3 regions of the Agarivorans sp. MS3-6 genome follow, and region 1 is predicted to be linked to each of the others. Evidence: predicted binding sites of a transcription regulator. Region 1 holds the regulator's gene; each other region holds the start of a gene.
The links. Region 1 encodes LexA, which represses DNA repair genes until DNA is damaged. Its sites were predicted from a motif close to TACTGTATNNNNATACAGTA; they were not measured.
Positions count from the first base shown of each region.

Region 2: a site for LexA is predicted at 1,151-1,170, ahead of dinB (DNA polymerase IV). Genes of this name have one in related genera too.
Region 3: a site for LexA is predicted at 1,141-1,160, ahead of ACVFI8_RS21410 (YebG family protein). Genes of this name have one in related genera too.

Region 1 covers NZ_CM134202.1:2,017,562-2,019,835, forward strand. The annotation lists gene coxB (cytochrome c oxidase subunit II) at 1-508, opposite strand, end outside; gene lexA (transcriptional repressor LexA) at 837-1,478, opposite strand; gene ACVFI8_RS09140 (hypothetical protein) at 1,866-2,274, opposite strand, start outside.
Region 2 covers NZ_CM134202.1:3,766,480-3,768,753, forward strand. The annotation lists gene ACVFI8_RS17405 (MOSC N-terminal beta barrel domain-containing protein) at 1-1,018, opposite strand, end outside; gene dinB (DNA polymerase IV) at 1,184-2,269, shown strand.
Region 3 covers NZ_CM134202.1:4,663,031-4,665,304, reverse strand. The annotation lists gene proQ (RNA chaperone ProQ) at 1-301, opposite strand, end outside; gene ACVFI8_RS21415 (GAF domain-containing protein) at 383-862, opposite strand; gene ACVFI8_RS21410 (YebG family protein) at 864-1,127, opposite strand; gene ACVFI8_RS21405 (paraquat-inducible protein A) at 1,242-1,862, shown strand; gene ACVFI8_RS21400 (paraquat-inducible protein A) at 1,846-2,274, shown strand, end outside.

The DNA of each region.
Region 1 (2,274 bases):
CCCACCAAGAGTGAATAACATCTTCAGAGGTCATTAAGAAGCGAACCTTCTTACCCACAGGCAACACTAAGGGCCGATCAACCTCGAGTAGATAATTAGCGCGTTTGCTCAGCTTGCCGTTCACTTCGTCCCAATCAGATGCCAGTACACTGTAATACTCTAACTCTTGGTCAAAGTACTTGTAGTGCCACTTCCATTGCGAGCCGGTAACTTGAATCGTTAGGTCTGCATCGGAGGGATCTTCCATGGCGAGTAAGGTTTTAGTCGCAGGGATCGCCATACCAATCAAAATAACGAAAGGGATGACCGTCCAAATAATCTCGACTTTGGTACTTTCATGAAACTGAGCCGGAACGGCCCCTTTAGATTTTCTATGATGAAAAATGGCCCAAAACATTGCGCCAAACACCAGAGCACCAATTGCACAACAAATATAAAAAATTGTCATGTGCAAGCCATAGACTTGCTCGCTTATTGAGGTGACACCTGGACGTAAATTGAATGACATTTCTTCCGCGTATGCTTGCGACGTAAAGAATGTCAGCAGTAATAGCTGTATCCATCGGCCCACAGCGCTCTCCTTTGCTAGTAGCCAACGACAACAACTTCCCAAATCAGGAAGTGGCTGCGAATAAAGGGATAACTCCCACCCCGAACCAACAGGTTGCAACCGCTAAACACAACCTACTGCTTATAAATTAACCTTTAAGTTATGGAATTGTAAATAAAATGTTTATTTTTTTATTGCGAGAGATAAAAGATGTGATGATAACGACAAAAGCCCAAATCAAATTGATTTGGGCTTTAAAATGCGGGAACTATTGTAAAACTTAAGCTTACATCCAATCGGCAGTGCGAATAATGCCGACAGCTAAGCCTTCAATTTCAATGCTCTGATACTCTAAATCTACCTCAATGGTACTGAGCTCTTGGTTTTCAGGATGCAAATAAACCATTTTGCCATCGCGCTCAAAACGTTTTACCGTGACATCATCTTCCAAGCGGGCTACCACCACTTGACCATTGTGAACATCGCTGGTTTTATGCACCGCCAATAGGTCGCCGTCCATAATACCAATGTCTTTCATGCTCATCCCTTGCACACGTAGCAAGTAATCTGCGTGCGGCTTAAATAAATTAGCATCAACCGCATAGTGAGACTCTACATGCTCTTGCGCCAAAATAGGCTCGCCAGCGGCAACCTGCCCAATCAGCGGTAAACCCGCTTCTTCAGGTTGTTGATTAGCAGCCGGTGTAGACAAATAGGCATCGGCAATGCGGATCCCGCGAGAGGCGCCAGGGATCATTTCAATTGCGCCTTTTTTCGCTAAGGCTCGTAGGTGTTCTTCGGCAGCATTGGCCGAGCGAAAACCCAGCTCTTTAGCTATCTCGGCACGAGTAGGCGGCATACCTGTATCTGATATATGTCGTTGAATAAGTTCAAACACTTCGGTCTGACGGGGCGTTAAGGGCTTCATAGTCTACCTGTAAGTTTATACAGCACACTGTTAGTATATACAGCATTAGCGATGAAGCAAGGTTTTATCTAGGATCAAGCTATAGTGTGTAGGTTTCAGTTTCATTGAAATGCTTTCCGCTACGTTGAAACTACACCCGATATTTCGTGACACCCGTGACAAATAAGTAGAGGTTGGGGTAATAGACGGATACGAACAGCCGAGCTAACTCATTTTTGGACAAATGCGTGTTACGTTATTAGCTCAAATATCGGTGGTTCGGATTAGATTCAGTACGGTTAGATCGGAGTTAACGCCCGGTTTTGGGGCGGACTTGGAGCTGCGAAGCAGCGGAAAGGCCGTCCCAGCCCCAACGGGGCGATAACAACCGCTTGTTAGGTGATTCATTTATGACAGCCGTAGAAAACTCTTATACTCAATCACGATATCGTACTTAACTCCCGCTTGCTTTAACCGACCTACGATATGATTCGCGACCTCATTTGGCCGCTCGTGCGCATATTGGACATCAACAACTAAGATATATTTCCCATCTCTCTTAAGTTCGACAAGCATGACGGCCTCCCCCTCATACTCACCACTCCAAGATCTCAACAACTCGTTACGAGGGCTGTTAGCCCAGCGGTTATAACTTCGTATCCAAGGCTTTTTATCCTGAACCAAGCCATTATCACTGCAAAAATTTTCAATGGCGCTATCAGTAATACCGTTGCTATCAGCTAATTCAATCACTGCAAAATTACCACATGCAGTCAACGGAAGGATAACGAAAAATAAAGCCACTCGAAGCATCATA
Region 2 (2,274 bases), 1.7 Mb from region 1:
GTTTACCGTTTATCTCAAATTCAAAACCTAAGTATTGGCCTGGTTTATATTCACTCGTTAAGTGTTTAGGAAGCTCAAAAACAAAGGTCTTTACATCGTGAGTGTCTAGTTTTACTGCTAAACATTTTAAGCTAACCGCTTCACCTTGCTGCCATTGGTGTTGGCTGGTTGCTGGCGCTGCGCGTTTCTCTGCATTATCAGGGTAAACGTCTGCCTTGCGGGTTTCTAATATTTCAATGGTATCGTAAAGGCTAATTTTGCCACTGTTTAGGGCCACCACATTTTGACCAAAATAAACATTGCCGTCTTCACCTTGGCGGTATTTAGCGAAAGTACTTAGTGGTTCTTTGTTCGGATGAAATTGGCCTGTAGCTTGGTCAAGCGTGGTGAAAACGCAGCGTGAACAGGGGTTTTGTACCTCAAACTCCACGTCGCCAATGCGGAAGCGCTTCCAACCGTCTTCAGCAAAAGCCTCGGTATTTTTAACCACTAAGTTAGGGCGAAATTGCGCCATGCTATGGTGAGCGCTAGAACGCAAATTTAGATCCTCTAAAGAGGCTTCTGAAATGAGCAATAACGGGTAGCCGTCGGCAAACGATACTTGGCTATCTTTGTGTTTCACTTTGCGTGTGGATTGTTCACCAAAAAACACCAAGTGGCAATGCTCACCGAGATACTCACTAAACCAATTATCGTAGCTGTTATGGCAGTGCTGTGCTTGCACGCTGTCTTTCCAAATCATTACGGTGCGGTAATTATCAGAAAAATCAGCATAGCGTAAGTCTAAGGCAGGCATATTTGGTGCGCGTAAATGCAAACCTGAGCGATTAAGTGCACTATGAATTTGAGCCAGTTTAGGGTGAGTTCGCGCTGTGATTTGAACGCCGTCAGGCTGACAGACAACAAAACGCCTATCAAAGGCTAAACCATGTTCTTCAACATAAGCATGATTTAGGTGGATCCCCGCAGTAGATTTGATCGGGTAAATACTCAGTTGACTAACACGTGCATCACTCACAGCTAAGACTTCCTTAATCGAAATTCGTTTTTCAATATTACTCAAGCTGTTGCATTCAAGCTACAGCTAATTAGCGTATTAAGCAGTGAATATTGTTGTTCTCTAGCTTGGCATTTTTCGATATCAACTTTACACTGTCTGTATGTACAGTAAAGGTGTGCCACATTGACAGCATTCGCATCAACTCAGCGCAAGATTATTCACGTAGACATGGATTGTTTCTATGCCGCTGTGGAAATGCGCGACCAGCCAGAGTTAAGCAACGTTCCGCTTGCTGTGGGGGGGATGCGAAGTGGTCGCGGAGTGCTTACTACCTGTAATTATCTTGCGCGACAATATGGTATTCGCTCTGCGATGCCCACCCACAAAGCCTTGCAATTGTGCCCTAAGTTAGTTTTGGTGCCACCACGTATGGCGGCTTATCAGGAAGCAAGCAAACAAGTACAAGCTATTTTTCATGATTACGCTGACGCAATAGAGCCATTATCGCTAGATGAAGCCTATTTAGATGTGAGCAATAGTGAGGCTTGCCATGGTTCTGCCACGCTTATTGCCGAGCAAATCAGACGAGACATTGTTAACAAAACCGGCTTAACGGCTTCTGCAGGCGTTGCGCCGATTAAATTCTTGGCCAAAATTGCTTCCGATATGAACAAACCAAATGGTTTGTTTGTGATTAAGCCTGAGCAAGTGAGCGAGTTTATAGAAACCCTTGCGCTCGAAAAAATATCGGGGGTGGGCAAAGTCAGCATTGAGAAGCTACACCATCAAGGCCTTTATACTGGTGGTGACATTCGCCGTGCAGAGCGAGATAAGCTGAAACAACTTTTTGGCAAATTTGGCGATATGCTGTGGATGCGCTGCCAAGGCGTAGACGACCGTGAAGTGAGTAATGATCGTAAACGGAAATCGGTAGCAGTAGAGCGTACTTTTGCACAAGACGAGGGTAACCCAGCTGTTTTAATTGAGCGTTTATTGGCTCTACTGCCAGAGCTAAAAAGGCGCAGTGAAAATCACCTAAAACAAGCCAAAATGAATAAACTTGGGGTGAAAGTTAAATTTGCTGATTTTCAGCAAACCACGAAAGAGCAGCAATGCCAGCATATTGATGAGTCAACCTTGCTTGAATTATTTGAAGAGGCGCTAGCGAGAGGAAAGGGTAAAGCAGTGCGTTTGATTGGTTTACATATTGGTTTAGCCCATGAACAACAAAACCAGTCACCACAACTGGTTTTGCCGTTTGAGCCATAAAAGGC
Region 3 (2,274 bases), 2.1 Mb from region 1:
TTTGCGCGTGTTCAACGTGCTCTTGTTCAATTTCAGCCCCTTCTACACCGTCTAAGTCTACTCGTTTAGAGCCAACTTTAACGCCATGCAGATAACGCCAACTAGACGTATATTGTCTTAAGGCTGAGCGCAATACAGTATTACTAACTTTCTCGTCTTCTTTAAGACGTTCAGCTAAATCCTGAAAAATGCCAATTTTGAGCGGCTTGGCTTCACCCTCTAAAGAAAAACAGTTAGGGAATTGCGCCGTCAAATATTGAATGACTTCTTTGCTATTTTTCAGTTTATTAGTTTGTTCCATGATGACCTTTCTTATACATCTTAACTGGTACAGCTACAGCGCTGATTTCGGCTATTATAGTGAGCGTATGTTGAAAAGCCATTAAAAATGCAATTCTGACAAGTTATTTTCTAGCACTTTGACCAAATACTCGATACCAACTTGGTCAATTGGATCAAATCTAGAAAGGCGTGGACTATCAATGTCGATAACCCCAAACACTTGTCCATTGACATAAAAAGGCACCACAATCTCAGATTCGCTGGCACTATCGCAGGCTATATGGCCTGGAAATTTATGTACATCGGCTATTCGTAAAGTGCTTTGTGTCGCATAAGCCTCTCCACATACTCCCCTACCCACATTAATTGAGGTGCATGCGGGTTTACCTTGAAAAGGGCCAAGGAACAAGGTGTCATTAGCATTGTTTGCGATGTAGCAGCCAACCCAATTAATGTCTTCAAGCTCCAACCACAATAAAGCTGAAAAGTTAGCTAAGTTAGAAATATAGGGTAGCTCTTTATCAAGCAGCGCTTCAAGCTGCTTGCCTAATGTTATATAGCGACTAGACAGCTGTTCCAACTTATACCTCTTCTTTCTCGATAAGTGATGGGTCAAACTCTTGGCCCTTCAATATGTGTTGCAGAGCGTTTCTTTGTGAAGACAAATAAAAACCTAAGTTTTCGGCTAGTTGTTCACTTATTTTTGGTTCAGCGTGTTTGATCAGCAAGCTTAGTTGATCAGCAACATCCAACATTTTGTCGTAGCTATCAGCTTCTTTTTTTGAACTAAATGTCATTTTCTCTACACCATTACGTTCGACGACATACTTTATAATTACAGCCACTGCTGCCTCCGTTTACTGTTTTTATATACAGGGATTATGCATTAATCAGATTTAAACTACTAGTAACAAATTTATACAACAAAATGTCATTTAATTAAGCTAATATATGAACTTATGAAATCTGTTGAATCATCAAAGCTAACTATTTGCCCAAGTTGCGATTTATTAGTAGATACTCGTCCCCATTGCCGTGCCGGAAATGTTCTTGTTTGCCCACGCTGTAAACATGTTTTAGCACGTGGCAGCAGAGTTCGTTTTTCTAGCCAGCTCGCCTTGGCATTAAGTTGTTTGGTCATGGTTATATTAGCCAATACCTACCCATTGTTAAGTTTTACCTTTTTAGGCATTCCTAGTTCAGCCAATATCCTTAGAGGGACCGTGTTATTACTAGAGCACGGGTATTATTTAGTCGGGTTTTCGGTGGTTATAGCCAGCTTTTTAGCGCCTATCATCTTGTTTTGCTTAATTTCCTACACCTCTTTTTCGCTCTCTATTGGTTGGAAGTCACCAGGGTTAGCCACGGCTTTACACTTTCAGGATGATTTAATTCACTGGAGCATGATAGAGGTGTATATCGTTAGCTTTTTAGTGGCTCTGGTCAAACTGATCGAATATGCAGATATAGATTTAGGTTATGGGCTTTGGTGTATCTGCATTACGTTAGTGTTATCGACTCGGTTAATTCAACGTTTAGAACCCGCCGAGTATTGGGAACGATATGTACACATCCGCTAAGCAAGTAGGCTTAAAGCTTTGCCGTCATTGCAAACTGACCATGAATCAACAAGAGACTCACTGTCATCGCTGTCATATGGCAGTGCACAGCAGGACGCCTCACAGTTTGCAGAAATGCTGGGCTTTTATTATTGCTGCGACCATTGGTTTATTCCCCGCTAACCTTCTGCCAATCACTGTGTTGAGCACCCGAGGAGCGCCACAATATGAAACCATTATGTCGGGGGTTATCAGCCTAATAAAGGACGACATGGTGGGTATTGCAATCGTGGTTTTTGTTGCCAGTATTGTCGTACCAGTGATGAAGTTAGTGGGCTTAGCCGTTATCTTACTTAGCCTGCATTATAGAATTAATTTAGATAATCGACAGCGCATCGTCATTTATAGGATAATCGAAATTATTGGCAAGTGG